Regions from separate parts of the Cedecea davisae genome, predicted to be linked through region 2. Evidence: predicted binding sites of a transcription regulator. Region 2 holds the regulator's gene; the other holds the start of a gene.
What was found. Region 2 encodes PhoB, which activates phosphate uptake and scavenging genes when phosphate is short. Its sites were predicted from a motif close to CTGTCATAAAACTGNCNNAT; they were not measured.
Positions count from the first base shown of each region.

Region 1: a site for PhoB is predicted at 2,724-2,743, ahead of ACG1VR_RS11280 (esterase-like activity of phytase family protein). Genes of this name have one in related genera too.

Region 1 is NZ_CP172054.1:2,296,968-2,304,506, reverse strand. It holds gene ACG1VR_RS11295 (ABC-F family ATP-binding cassette domain-containing protein) at 1-459, shown strand, start outside; gene ACG1VR_RS11290 (hypothetical protein) at 666-914, shown strand; gene ACG1VR_RS11285 (YnfU family zinc-binding protein) at 991-1,170, opposite strand; gene ACG1VR_RS11280 (esterase-like activity of phytase family protein) at 1,354-2,691, opposite strand; gene ACG1VR_RS11275 (methyl-accepting chemotaxis protein) at 2,886-4,424, shown strand; gene ACG1VR_RS11270 (bestrophin family protein) at 4,555-5,472, shown strand; gene ACG1VR_RS11265 (ArsR/SmtB family transcription factor) at 5,524-6,204, opposite strand; gene ACG1VR_RS11260 (antibiotic biosynthesis monooxygenase) at 6,280-6,639, shown strand; gene ACG1VR_RS11255 (sulfite exporter TauE/SafE family protein) at 6,632-7,375, shown strand; gene ACG1VR_RS11250 (rhodanese-like domain-containing protein) at 7,372-7,539, opposite strand, start outside.
Region 2 is NZ_CP172054.1:3,770,858-3,778,396, forward strand. It holds gene proY (proline-specific permease ProY) at 1-326, opposite strand, end outside; gene brnQ (branched-chain amino acid transporter carrier protein BrnQ) at 398-1,717, opposite strand; gene phoR (phosphate regulon sensor histidine kinase PhoR) at 2,143-3,450, opposite strand; gene phoB (phosphate response regulator transcription factor PhoB) at 3,473-4,162, opposite strand; gene sbcD (exonuclease subunit SbcD) at 4,362-5,579, shown strand; gene sbcC (exonuclease subunit SbcC) at 5,576-7,539, shown strand, end outside.

The DNA.
Region 1 (7,539 bases), 1.5 Mb from region 2:
CTGTTTGTAGGCCTGACGCTGGCGCGCTACTCGCTGCTGATGCTCGACGAGCCGACCAACCATCTGGATATGGAAGGTAAAGAAACGCTGGCTGAAACGCTGCAAAGCTTTGAAGGTGGCGTGATGCTGGTGACTCACGACCGCGAGCTGATAGCCAGAGGCTGTAATCGCTTCTGGCTGGTGGATAACGGCGAGCTTAGCGAGTGGCACGACCTGGATGCGCTGTACGACCTGCTTACCGCCGAAGAAACCGGCCAACCGGTTTCCGAAGCTCGTCCTCCTCTCCGGGAGGACAGGCCAAAATCCTGGCACGAAAGCGATGAGCTACTGGAACGGCTAATCGAGCTGGAGGAAAAGCTGGCTGAGGATATGGCGCGTAAGGAAAAGCACCAGAAACCGGCGCTGCAAAGTCAGTGGCGAAGTGAGATTGAAGTGTTAAATAAAAAATTAGCGATATAACTAATAAGGCCACTGTAATGGTGGCCTTATTTTTCATGAAATACATCAGCGCCATTAATTCCCTAATATATTCTTTTCTTTTTTGCGCGGCTTACTTAACATTAAACACCCCGAGATAACCTTATGCTATTTATCGCCGACGGCAAGTCGTTATTTTAAATAGCTGATGTACTTATTGGATCGACTAAAAACGAAAGGATACGACTATGCAAATAGTAAATTTAACGCGAGCCTTGTTTTGCAATAGTGGGAAAGCAGCATACCGGTTAGTTTTAGGCAACCCGCGATTCAGCCGCTTCGCCACCTTTGTCATCTCGATAAAAAACGAAAATGCTCAATTTAAATTAGCTAACGCTAATCTAAGCAGTAAGGAAAAGATTCTTTTAAAAAACAAAGTAGCCACCTATAGCAAACACTTAGAAAACATAAACTTCCTTAACGCGACGGGAAGATAAACCCAGGTTTTTCAACAACCTCCCCCTGGGTTCATATCAGTTTTATGTTGCCCGGGGGATGTTTTCGTGAAAAACGTTACCTCTTGTCTTGCTGGCGGCATTCAGAGGGAAGAAATAGCGTGCCGCAGTGGGTGCAGACCAGAATTCTGCCTTTCTTTACCTTCGCCGAACTCTGCCGTGACCGGTGCCCGCACCATGGACAGGCCAGACTCACCGAGGGAGAGAAAAACGCTTTAATAAAGCTGATATATGACATCAGGCATATCTCGTGAAGGGGTCTGCAACCTTACGCCCGTTACCCGACAATAGCCCTTTATTTAGTTTTTATTTTCTACTTTTGCGTGGTGTCAGCCACATCAGTGAAATTTTTTGCCCGATGACCCAAAACGAAGCATTAGCGTTCCCGCTCTTAAGGAAAGAGAGGGAACGCTCCAAATAATTATTTCAGCGGCTCCGCCAGCTTAATCACCCACAGCTCATTCTGTGATTCTGGCTTCTCCAGCGGCTTCAGCTCGATTTTAGCATCCACTTCTTTTCCGTCTTTCAGCAGGTGACCCTTGCCGTCAACCTGATAGTCGTCGGCTTTATCCAGCACCGCCTGTAGGCCAAAATCGTTATCGTTGATAACCGCGATAGTCTGGTTATCAATCAGCGCCATTCCTTCGGCTTTCTCCTGCTGCCAGCCAAGCTTGCGCAGGTCGGCAACTTCTTTCTTGCTCGCCAGTTTGATACCGCGCGCTTTCAACTGCTCCGCGTCATCAAATTCAGGCGCTTTTTCTTTATCGAAGTTCGCCAGGTCAGAAGCGTCTTTCAGGTCAACAACATAGACCAGATTACGCATCTGTTTATTCTTGTCGCCACCCTGCTCAATCAGCAGCAGGCGATGATTGTCCAGCGCCACAATGTCACCGATTTTGGCATCTTTGGCCTTTTTGTAGACATCAACGTCTATCGGGTAGCCGTACATTTCAGTTTTGCCGGTCGCCGGGTCAAGGCTGACCAGACGAGTAAACTGTGCGCTGTTTTTGGTTTTACCGTCGATGTCGAGCGTGCTTTGCACCGCAGCGATAATACGGCCGTCTGGCATACGGGTAATGCCTTCAAAACCGCGGTTCGGCTGGCGCCATTTGACGATGTTTGGCAGCCCGCCAGCCACGCCTTGCTCACCATGCTCCGCCTGCGGGCCGTATTTCTTCAGAATTTTGCCGTTAGCGTCGATATTTATCACAAACGGGCCATATTCATCGCAGATCCAATAACCGCCTTTACCGTCCGGCGTGATGCCTTCGGTATCCAGCCCGCGCTTGTCGCTGCTGAGCTGTTTCAACGTGTCGCTTAGCGCGATTTCATTGGTCGCACCGATAAGACCTTCCGGCAGCGGCAGGCCGCTAATTGGCCCCTGGTCATCATGCAGTGGTTTGGCATCCACGGCTTCGGCTTTGCCATTCCCGACACGAATGGTCATCATCAGCGGAGTAAATTTGGGATTAGCAAAAATCTTTGACTCTTTTTTACCCGCCTTCGGCGAGTCAGCATTTGGCCCGCGGTCGGTTACCGTAGCGAACACCAGATCATCGCCCTGCTTGCCGATAAATGTCAGGCCTGAACCCACGCCCACCGGCAAGCCATGCGGGAAGTTAGCGGCGTATTCACCTTTGTATTCCACGCTATCACCTTGCGGGAACGTGACAACGTAACGGTCAGTCTGCGCATCAGCAGCGTGACCGGCCAGAGGTAAAACGGTACTGCAAAGCAAGGCAAGTGTTTTTAATTTCATGGTTTTTATACACATCAGTGGTTGAAGTACCGGAGTTATAAAATAGACAGATGACAGTAAGATTACACTTTGTGCGCTTAACTCGCGCGACGGTAAATATCCGGCTCCTTCTGCCGATAACCCTACAGCCAGCAATGACGAAGAGCGTTCGCCGCTGGCAGGGAAAGAATATTTTATCGATGTAAGGATTAATTATGTCAGTCAGGCGTTTTTCGATTTTAGTTTTCAGTACGTTACTGCTTATTTTTCTCGCCAGCACCGCCACCAATATCTGGTCTCTCACCCGCAGCAACCACGCCCTAAATGACGTAAATAGCGAAATTCGCGTTGTGTTATCGGTTATCGACCCGATCAACCATAGCCGCACCATGCGCGTACGCGCGATGCAGGCAGTCCAGGAGATGGACCTGGGTAACGCGGCACAGGCAACAAAGAGCCTTGAAGGCGCAAGCGAAGCGTTGGGCAAAGCTGATTCCAGCTTCCAGGGCTATATCAACGCCGTTAAACAGCCCGGAGAGCAGATGCTTGCCGATGACTACAAAGCAGCTTATCTCGCCTATCGTGACCGGGGCCTGCAACCCCTGCTGGATGCGGCAAAAGCCAATGATAAAACGCGATCTACCGAACTGGTAACGGCGACAATTCCAATGCTCGATCGCCAATTTGAGATAACGCTGGATAAACTGCTTGCCTTCCGGGAACAACATGCCCGCCAGCTAAATGAGAACGCGCAAAGCGGATTCCACTCAAGCCTGGTCACCCTCGCCCTGTTTGCAGCACTGTTTATCGCTATTCTGGCCGCTATCTTTATTCTGCTTAAAGTCCGCGTGCTTAAAGAACTGGATACCGCCAAAGCCCACTGCACTGAAATTGCTAACGGCCTGCTGCATCGCTCGATTGAGATCAAGTCTAAAGATGAAATTGGTGAAATGATGCATAGCCTCGAGCAGATGCGTCTTTCCCTCACCGAAATCATCGGCCAGGTGCGCGAGTCCAGCCATACCGTGGCTCACGCCTCCGAAGAGATAGCCGCGGGCAATACCGACTTATCCGCCAGAACCGAAGAGCAAGCCGCCTCACTTGGCGAAACTGCCGCCAGTATGGAACAGCTTACGGTGACGGTAAAACGCACCTCAGAAAGCTCGTACCAGGCGAATACACTGGCTAACGGCATGCTGGCCGCCGCCAACGACGGGCAGCAGATTGTCAATCAGGTTATTGATTCTATGCGCAATATCGAAACCAGCTCCGGCAAAATCGACAGCATTATTTCAATTATCGAGGATATTGCCTTCCAGACGAATATTCTGGCTCTCAACGCGGCGGTTGAAGCCGCCCGCGCAGGAGAGCAAGGCCGTGGCTTCGCGGTAGTTGCGTCCGAGGTGCGTAACCTGGCACAGCGTTCCTCCGTCGCCGCGAAAGAGATTAAGGATTTGATTGAGCTTTCCGGGCAGCAGGTGACCAACGGCAGCGAGCTGGTGAACCGCGCCGGACAGAGTATGCAACGCATCTCCTCTTCCATTAATCAGGTCACGACTCTGATGGCAGAAATTGCGGTGTCCACCGGCGAGCAGAGCCGCGGCATCGAACAGATTAACCAGGCCGTGCTGCAAATGGACGTGGTAACCCAGCAGAATGCCGCCCTGGTGGAGCAGGCTTCCGCCGCCGCGATGTCGTTAAAAGAGCAGTCGCAGATGCTAAATGAATCAGTATCGGTATTTAAACTGGCCTGATTCGGCTGGCAAAGTGCCGCCTCGTATCTCAACGCGGCGGCATCTTGTTAATGTTTTGTAGTGATAAATGTTGATCTGGGTCACGGTCTGCCGTTAAATACAGGCTCTTGTTACTATTCTGTTACTCATCATGATCGTTCGTCCGCATCAACATTGGCTGGCCCGCCTGTTCGTCTGGCACGGCTCGGTACTGGAAAAAATCTATTCCCGCCTGCTGCTGAACCTCGCACTTTCAATCAGCGTGATTTTCTTTCTGCCGTGGTATGAAACGCTTGGCATCAAGCTGACCATTGCGCCATTCAGCATCCTCGGCGTTGCTATTGCTATCTTTCTGGGGTTTCGCAATAGCGCCTGTTACGCCCGTTTTAACGAAGCGAGACTGCTTTGGGGCCAGCTGGCAATCACCTCCCGCTCGCTGCTGCGCGAGGTGAAAACGCTGTCCGGTGAGCAACCAGAGGCGGTACAGCAGTTCGTCAATTTGCAGGTTGCCTTTTGCAACAGCCTGCGCATGACGCTGCGTAAAAAGCCGCAGCACGAAACGTTGAGCCGCTTTCTTACGCCGCAGGATTTAGCCTGGGTGAGCGAGAGCCACGCGCCCTGCAACCGTATTTTAATGTTGATGGGCAGTTGGCTGAACGACTGGCGTAGGCGCGGTGTTATCTCGGACGTGCTGTGGCGCAGCCTTGATAATCATCTCAACGAGCTGTCTGCGGTTTCTGGCGGCTGCGAGCGCATCATCTCCACTCCTATGCCGTTTGCCTATAGCCTTATCCAGCACCGCACGGTCTATATTTTCTGCATTATGCTGCCGTTTGCCCTGGTGACCGACCTGCATTACATGACGCCGTTTGTCTCGGTCTTTGTTTCCTACACCTTTATCTCGCTGGACTCGCTGGCGGAAGAGCTGGAGGATCCGTTTGGCACCGAGGATAACGATCTGCCGCTGGATGCCATTTGCGTAGCCATCGAGCGTGATTTGCGGGATATGAATGACGAGGCGGAGAAACCGGAAGCCCTGAAGCCTAACCGGCATTATCGGCTGAACTAATCAGCTGCGCTGGGCCTGAAATATCCTCTCCCGGTGTGGGAGAGGAAAACGCTAAAACACCACGCCAAACACTTTCCCCAGCCTGCGCTTGCCGGTGTCGGAAATATGCAGTTCACGGCTGACTAAATCGCGTTTTACCCACCCTTTTTGCTCGCAGGTGTGCAGAAGCGCTTTTCCCAATTGGCCGCCAAGATGCTCGCGCCTTTCGCTCCAGTCCAGGCAGCCGCAGGCCTGGCGCCGCCGCGACGAGCCGATATCTATATTTACCCCAAGCCCAAGCAGTTGCTCACGCCCATGATTCGTTAACTCGTAGCCCTCACCCTCCAGCCAGTTAAGCTGAAACAGCGAGTCGTGAATGGCTACCGCAACTTCTCCGGCCATGTGGTCGTAGCAGGTTCGGGCGTAGCGTAAATTGTCGGGGGTTTTGCTGCGCAAAGATGCTCTATCCATCCCCGCAAGCCCCATCAGGCCCTCAAGCGCCCCGGCTATTTGGCTGCTGTAAAGCCGGTAGTAGCGGTGCCGCCCCTGCTGCACGCAGGCAATTAGCGACTGTTCCATCAGCTTTGCCAGATGGCTGCTGGCGGTAGAAGGCGCAACATTTGCCATCACGCTCAGCTCGGTAGCCGTCCAGGCGCGGCCGTCCATCAGCGCGCACAGCATGCTGGCACGGGTTTTATCGGCAATCGCGGAGGCGACGGCGGCGAGGCGGGTTTCGAGAAAATTGGTTTCCATATTTCGATGCTCAGCGAAGCGTCCGGTCCGGCGATGATTTAGGGTTAATGCGACATAACAACAAGGAGCAACCTGATGATCGCCGTGATTTTTGAAGTTCTGCCAGCAAAGAATAACTATAACCGCTATCTTGACCTGGCGGCAGAGCTTAAACCGCTGCTGGCGGAAATAGACGGGTTTATTTCAATCGAACGTTTTCAGAGCCTTAGCGAACCGCAGAAAATTCTTTCGCTCTCGTTCTGGCGTGATGAAGCCGCCGTGTTGCAGTGGCGCAATCAGGAGATGCACCGGGGCGTACAAAGCCAGGGGCGCAATTCCGTGTTTGAAAATTACCGTCTGCGGGTGGCTCACGTCGTACGTGATTACGGCATGTTTGACCGGGAGCAGGCCCCTCAGGACAGCCGCAGCGCCCACGAAGGAAATCCTCATGAATGAATTGACGCTAACGCTGGCAATTGCGGCAACCTTCGTGCTGGCGGGCACGGTTAAGGGCGTAACCGGAATGGGGCTGCCGACGGTTGCAATGGGCATTCTTGGTTCGCTTATTTCTCCGCTAGCCGCAGCAGGTATGCTGCTTCTACCCTCCTTCCTGACCAATTTGTTCCAGCTTTATGAAGGCGGCAACCTGCCTGCTTTGCTGAAGCGCCTGTGGCCGATGATGTTGACCATTGTGCTCGGCACGCTGGCCAGCAGCAGCCTGCTTGCCTCCGGGAGTAGCCACGCCACGACTATCGCCCTGGGCACAGCGCTGATTATCTATGCGCTGTGGACGCTATTTGCCAGTCCCCTGCACATTCCCCCACGCCATGAACCCTGGCTTTCGCCGCTGATAGGCCTGCTAACCGGCCTGCTGACCGGCGGAACCGGCGTGTTTGTTATCCCCGCCGTGCCTTATATCCAGTCGCTGGGTTTACAGCGCGATGAGCTGGTACAGGCTCTCGGGCTGTCGTTCACCTTCTCCACTCTCGCGCTGGCCGCCGGGCTTTGGTGGCACGGAGCTCTGCAAGATATTGCCCTGGGCACTTCGGTAATGGCGGTACTCGCCGCGCTTATCGGGCTGTTTGCCGGGCAGCGTATTCGCAAGCGCATCAGCCCGGTTGCGTTTAAGCGCGGCTTTCTGGTCTGCCTGATACTGCTTGGCGCGGATATGGTGCTACGCGCGCTGCTCTAGGCAAAGGCCAGTTTTTCATTTTCCCACCCGGTGATGCCGCCCGGCATCACTTTTACCGGCCTGCCGAGGCGGGCCAGTTTTAGCGCGGCCTGGTCGGCACCGTTGCAGTGCGGTCCGGCACAATAAACAACGAACAGCGTATCCAGCGGCCATTCAGCCATGCG
Region 2 (7,539 bases):
GCGGTCACGTCGGCGATGGCGACAATCAATATTTCAAAGCAGTAAGTCCAGCCGGTGATATAGCCTGCCAGCGGCCCCAGGTAATCCTGAGCATAACGGGAAAACGAGCTGGCAGAGGGGTTATGAACCGACATTTCGCCCAGCGCGCGCATGATGATATAGGCCGCAACGCCGCCGATAATATACGCCAGCAGTACGCTTGGCCCCGCCATCTTAATAGCGTCTGCCGAGCCGTAAAACAGCCCTGTTCCAATCGCCGAACCCAGCGCCATAAATCGGATGTGCCGGGTGCTCAAACCGCGCTTGAGCTTATTGGTGTTTTCCATGAATCCTGTACCACTCTTCACAATAAAAAAACCACGGAGGGCGACTCCGTGGTTAGTTAACAATCAAACTCTTAGTGCGCGGTGGAAGTCACCTGACGCCCCGCAGCCCGGTCCCAGACGGCGGCGATAACCGCCATCGCGACGGTTGGCAGCAGCCACGCAAGGCCCTGGTCCGCCAGCGGCAGTTTCGCCGCCCATGCAGGCAGTACATCGCTGATTGCCGAAGCTTTAATGCCGTCGATAATACCAAACAGCAGGCTTATCAGCATTGCCGGTGCGATAACGCGGGTGGAATTGTGCCACCACGGACGGGTAAAGCTTAAGACCACCAGGGCGATACAAGGCGGGTAGATAGCCGTCAGCACCGGAATAGAGATCTGAATCAGATGGCTCAGGCCGAGGTTAGATACAATCATCGAGAACAGGCCGAGGATAAACACCAGCGAGCGGTAAGAGAGCGGTAAATACTGGCTAAAGAACTCCGCGCAGGCGCAGGTCAGGCCAACCGCCGTAACCAGGCAGGCGAGGAAAATCAGCGCAGCAAGGAAGAAGCTGCCTGCTCCGCCAAAGGTATGGGAAACGTAGGCGTGCAGAATAGCCGCGCCGTTGGCGTTTTGCTCAACCAGATTGGCGCTATCAGACCCGAGGTGGAACAGCGCCAGATAGATAATCGTCAGGCCAACACCGGCAATCAGGCCAGCCCAAATGGTGTAGCGGGTCAGCAGGCGGGATTCGGTCACACCGCGAGAACGTGCCGCATTGACGATAACGATCCCGAATACCAGCGAGGCCAGAGTGTCCATCGTCAGGTAGCCGTTCACAAAGCCGTTAGAGAATGCCGCGTTTTGATAGGCTTCGGTCGCAGAACTCAGGCCACCGGCAGGCCACAGAACGGCACCGGCGGAGAGGATCAGCAGCGCCAGGATTTTCACCGGCGCAAGGAAATGGCCAACGGTATCCAGCAGCTTGCCGGGATAAAGCGAAATACCAATCACCAGCGCGAAATACACCAGGCTGTAGATAAACAGCGGCATATCGCCCATACCGGTCAGCGGCGCAATGCCGATTTCAAACGACACGGTGGTGGTGCGCGGCGTGGCAAACAGCGGGCCAACAGCCAGGTAACAAACGGTCGCCAGCAAAATACCGGCCCGGCGGCCAATCGGCGAGCTGAGGCTATCAATACCGCCGCCGACACGGGCAATGGCCACGATGGTCAGCACCGGTAAGCCTACCGCGGTGACCAGGAAGCCAAGTGCAGACGTCCAGACGTGTTCACCGGCCTGTAAGCCAACCATTGGGGGGAAAATGATGTTGCCCGCGCCCACAAACAGCGCAAAGGTCATAAAGCCCAGAGCGATGATGTCACGCGATTTTAAATGATAGGTCATAAAATAATGCAGCCTGTGGATGTGTGGTGTTGAAAACGTTCAAATTTTTTAACCGCACGCGGTTCCAAATAACGTTCGGCAAAAAAGCGGTTATTACCGGTAACGACAGCGGAATATGCTTCTCCGGATCGGTGGCGAAGAATAGTTAGTCGAATTACCACTCAATTTCAGTCGGTCTGGTAACAACAGGGGGGCAATTAAAACGCTTATAGCGTTTGAAGACAAGAAGGGATCGGGAAACCAGAAAGATATCCTTTAAAAATCCCGGCAGGCAGTGAATAAATTCAATTATACGAATTTATTGTGGCTTATCATTCGGACAAAAAATCAACAATTCGCCTTTAACGCTTAACGAGTGGAGAAAAAACCAACAAAAAAGGCCAGTAAACTGGCCTGTGGAAACAGAGCTTGACGGTTGCGGTGAATTAATGTGCAACTGCCGCAGGATCCTGGGCGATTAACCGCTCCGGCAACACAAACGAAAATGTCGATCCCTGCCCCGGTTTACTTTCAATCTCCAGACGCGCGTCGTGGTGGCTAAGGGCGTGCTTCACAATCGCCAGCCCAAGCCCGCTGCCGCCCGTCTGCCGGGAACGGGCTTTATCCACCCGATAAAAACGTTCGGTAAGGCGAGGAAGGTGCTCCGCTGAAATCCCCGGCCCGGTATCCTTAACGCTAAACGCCACGCCGTGCGGCTGACGCCGCCAGGTCACGGTAATGTGCGTCCCCTCCGGAGTATGGTTCACGGCGTTATACACCAGGTTGGAAATGGCGCTGCGCAACTGCTCTTCATTGCCGTAAACCTGTAGCCCAGGCTCAACGTTAAAAGTGAGCGTTTGCTTCTGCTGGCTCAGGGTCTGCGCCTCGCGTTCAACAACGCGCAGCATCAGCGGAACGTCGATTTTTTCATTCATCGACAGCGCCGGTGCCGCTTCAATTCTCGACAAGGTCAGCAGTTGTCGAACCAGCCCTTCCATGCGCGACGTTTGCTCTCGCATCGTATGTAATGCTTTATCCCTCAGCGGGCCTTCCAGCGCCTGATCCTGCATCATCTCCAGATAACCCTGTAACACGGTTAGCGGGGTGCGCAGCTCATGGCTGACGTTGGCGAAGAAGTTACGCCTGGCGCCTTCAAGCTGATGCATTTGCGTCACATCACGCGCCACCATCAGCCACTGCCCGTCGGCATACGGCATCAGGCGGAACTCAAGGTGGCGGCCATTATTCATCACCAGCGTCAGCGGGCGATTAAACTGCTGATTCGCCACATACTGTGTGAATTCGGGATAACGCAGAAGGTTAAGGATGTTTTGGCCGTTATCGTCCGGCCAGCGCAGCCCAAGCAGCTGCTGGGCCAGGCCATTACACCAAAAAATAGAGCCCTCTTCCGTGGTCAGCACCACCGCATCGGGCAACGATTCGGCCCCGCTACGGAAGCGCTTGATCAGATTACCCAGCTCTTTACGGCGCTTTTTGTTACGCAGCTGCATTTGATGCAGCCCGTAAAGCAGAGGCTCCCAGCTTCCCCGGCCCGGAGGCGGAGTCATGCTGCGGTCAACCCACAGCCACCAGGACAGACGAAGGAGATTCCAGAAATGCCAGCTCAGCAGGGAGGTTACTGCCGCCAGTAAAAACCACGGCAGATGGCCAAAGATCAATCCAAGAATAGCCGCCGGTAAACAACAGAGCATCAGCTCCAGTACCAGCCTTTTCCATGACAGCCGTTCCAGCACGCGTCACGCTCCTGTAAGCATTTTAAAAGCGGGTTGAAAAACGATAACCCGTGCCGCGAACCGTTTGCACCATTTTGTCATGACCACTTGTTTCCAGCGCTTTACGCAGGCGGCGAATATGCACGTCTACGGTGCGATCTTCAACGTAAACGTTGGTTCCCCACACGTTATTAAGCAGCTGTTCACGGCTGTAAACGCGCTCCGGGTGGGTCATAAAGAAGTGTAACAGCTTAAACTCGGTTGGCCCCATATCCAGCGGGTCTTCACCGGTCATTACCCGATGCGAGGACGGGTCAAGGCTCAGCCCCTGCATCTCAATCACCTCTTCCACCGCCATCGGCGAAATACGGCGCATTACCGCTTTAATACGCGCCACCAGTTCCTTTGGCGAGAACGGTTTGGTGATGTAATCGTCGGCCCCGACTTCAAGCCCGCGAACGCGATCTTCTTCTTCTCCGCGCGCGGTTAGCATCATCACCGGGATTTCGCGGGTCAGCGCTTCACGCTTAAGGTGCTTAATAAACTGGATACCCGAACCGCCCGGCAGCATCCAGTCCAGCAGGATCAGGTCGGGGAAAGGTTCAATCAGCAGGTTAACCGCGCTGTCATAATCTTCCGCCTCTACCGACTGGAAGCCATTTTGCTCGAGCACAAAGCTCACCATTTCACGAATCGGAGCTTCATCTTCTACGACTAAAATGCGTCTCGCCATGATTTACCCTGTTGAAAAGAGACCATCTCTTATTAATTGTGCGCCAGTATGCGTCAGATTTGTGACAGATTTATGAAAAAGATGACCGTCCGATATTTCACCTTTTTGAATTATGACAGCCGCTGAGTTTCGCGCACGGTTACGCTGGCGGCTCAATAGCTTATAATCGGAAACTCGCCTCTTTGCCATGGGACAGGTTATGCGCATTCTCCACACATCAGACTGGCACCTCGGCCAAAATTTCTATACCAAAAGCCGGGCTTCTGAACACCAGGCCTTTCTTGACTGGCTGCTTAACGCGGCGGCCGAACATCAGGTGGATGCCATAATTGTAGCGGGTGACATTTTTGATACCGGCTCGCCGCCGAGCTACGCCCGTGAAATCTATAACCGTTTTGTGGTGCAGTTGCAGGCCAGCGGCTGCCAGCTTGTTGTGCTGGCGGGCAACCACGACTCCGTCGCCACGCTTAACGAGTCGCGCGAGCTGCTCGCCTGCCTGAATACTCGCGTTATCGCCAGCGCCCGGCATCGCCAGGAAGAGCAGGCGCTGGTGCTGAATAACAAAGACGGCACGCCCGGCGCTATTTTGTGCCCAATCCCGTTTCTGCGCCCGCGCGATATTCAAAGCAGCCAGGCCGGGCTTTCCGGCCATGAGAAGCAGCGCTCATTAATGGAAGCAATTAGCGAGCACTACCAGCAGTGCTACGACGCCGCCGTCGCATTACGCGGCGACCGTCCGCTGCCGATTATTGCCACCGGGCATCTCACCACGGTTGGCGTAACCAAATCCGATGCGGTGAGAGACATTTACATCGGCACCCTGGACGCCTTCCCGGCGCAGCACTTTCCTCCGGCTGACTATATCGCGCTGGGCCACATCCACCGGGCGCAGAAGATTGGCGGCAGCGAACATATCCGCTACAGCGGCTCCCCGATTGCACTCAGCTTCGACGAAACGGGCAAAGCTAAAAGCGTATTTCTGGTTGAATTCAGCGGCGGCCAGCTTGCGGGCGTCGAAGCCCTTGAAGTCCCGGTCAGCCAGCCGTTAGCGGTGATAAAAGGTTCGCTAAGGGAGATAGAACAGCAGCTTGAGCAGTGGCGTAATGCCCCTGCCGAGCCAAAAGTCTGGCTGGATATCGAAATCGCCACCGATGAATATCTTCACGATATGCAGCGTCAGGTTCAGGCTTTAACCGACACCCTGCCGGTAGAAGTTGTGCTGTTGCGCCGCAGCCGCGAACAGCGCGAGCGGGTCATCGCCAGCCAGCATAAAGAGACGCTAAGCGAGCTGACCGTTGAAGAGGTATTTGAGCGCCGCCTTAGCCAGGAAGAAACTACCGAAGAACGCGCCGCCAGGCTGAGAACGCTGTTTGCCCAAACGCTCTCGGACCTGCACCAGCAGGAGGAACAGGCATGAAAATTCTTAGCCTGCGTTTAAAAAATATTAACTCCCTCAAGGGCGAGTGGAAGATTGATTTCACTCGGGAACCCTTCGCCAGCAACGGACTATTTGCCATTACCGGCCCGACCGGAGCGGGCAAAACCACGCTGCTGGACGCCATCTGTCTTGCGCTCTACCACAAAACGCCGCGCCTGAGCAGCGTATCGCAGTCGCAGAACGACCTGATGACCAGAGACACCGCCGAGTGCCTGGCCGAGGTGGAGTTTGAGGTTAAGGGCGTTGGCTACCGCGCTTTCTGGAGCCAGAACCGCGCACGGAATGCGGCAAACGGCAACCTTCAGGCGCCGCGCGTGGAGCTGGCCCAAATCAGCGACGGCAAAATTCTTGCGGACAAAATCAAAGACAAGCTCGACCTTGTTGCCTCGCTAACCGGGCTGGATTACGACCGTTTTACCCGTTCGATGATGCTCTCTCAGGGGCAATTCGCGGCATTTTTAAATGCCGATGCCAACGACCGCGCCTCGCTGCTCGAAGAGCTGACCGGCACAGAAATCTACGGCACCGTCTCCGCTGCGGTATTTGAAAACCACAAGCAAATCAAAATTCGGCTGGAAAATTTGCTGGCTCAGGCGGCGGGCGTTGCCCTGCTCAGCGAAGAGCAGCAACAGCAGCTCACGGCAAGTTTGCAGGCGCTCACTCTTGAAGAACAAACGCTGGGCACCGAGCAGCAGTTGCGCCAGCAGCATCGGGACTGGCTGAGCCAGCTGGGCAAGCTGACTACCGATAAAGAACAAAAGCGGCTGGGGCTGAATACCGCTAATCAGGCTCTGCTGGATGCCGCCCCGCAGCTGGACAAATTGGCTCGTGCGCTGCCTGCCGAAAAGCTGCGCCCGCACTGGCAGCGTCTCCAGGAAAAGCAGCAGGCGCTGAAGCAAAATGCCGAAGCGGCGGAAAGTGTGAATGCACGCTTACGCCACGCCTCGGTGCATCGCCAGCAAACCCGGCTGCTGGCGGCCGTTCAGGCTGAAAAACTTCAGGCGGAGGCTCAGCAGGTTCAGAACTGGCTCTCTGCCCACGATAGCTATCGCCTCTGGAGCGCCGAACTTGCGGGCTGGCGCATGGCCTTTGGCCAGCTGCAGCGGGATGAAAAGCAACTTGGCGATCTGCAGCAGGCGCTGCGGAGTAGCCAGCAAAAATTACAGGCACTGCCGGAGATAAATCTGGCGTTAACGCCGGACGAAGTAAGCACTCATTTACAGCAGCTAATGGCCGCCAGGCCTGGTCGCCAACAGCTGGCAGCCCTGCAACCTCAGTTTGCCACTGTGGAAAAACGCAAATCAGGGCTGGTGCGGGATCTGGAGGAGCTGGATAAGCAAATTGCCGCTTGTGATGTCGAGCTTGGGCAAAAACGCCAGCAGTACAAAGATAAACGCCAGCATGAAGCCGATCTGGAAAAAGTCGTCGAGCAGGAAAAACGGATCCATAGCCTTGAGGCCGAACGTGCTCAGTTGCAAAAGGACGCCCCCTGCCCGCTGTGCGGTTCAACTCAGCACCCGGCCGTTGAGGCCTATAAGGCGCTGGAGCCGGGAGAAAACCAGCGGCGCCTGGCCGCCCTGAAGCTTGAAGTCGCCGCGCTCGCCGAGCAGGGTTTCGCCCTCAAGGGCCAACTTGAAACCCAGCGCCAGCAGCGCGAAAAACGAGTTCATGAAGGCGCGGCGCTACAGGAAGAGGCAGACTCACTCTCGGCCCGCTGGCAGCAGCAATGCGCCGGGCTGAGCATAGCCTTAACGCCACAAGACGATCTGAACCAGTGGCTGGAAGAGCAGGAGCTGCGTGAACAGCAGCTGCGCCAGCTCGCAGAGCGCCAGGCGCTCGAAGCGCAATACCAGCGAGACAGCGAACAGCTCCAAAAGATGAGCGCCGAGTTTAACGCCCGGAACGCTTCGCTTCAGGCGGCGCTGGAGCAGGTTGGCCT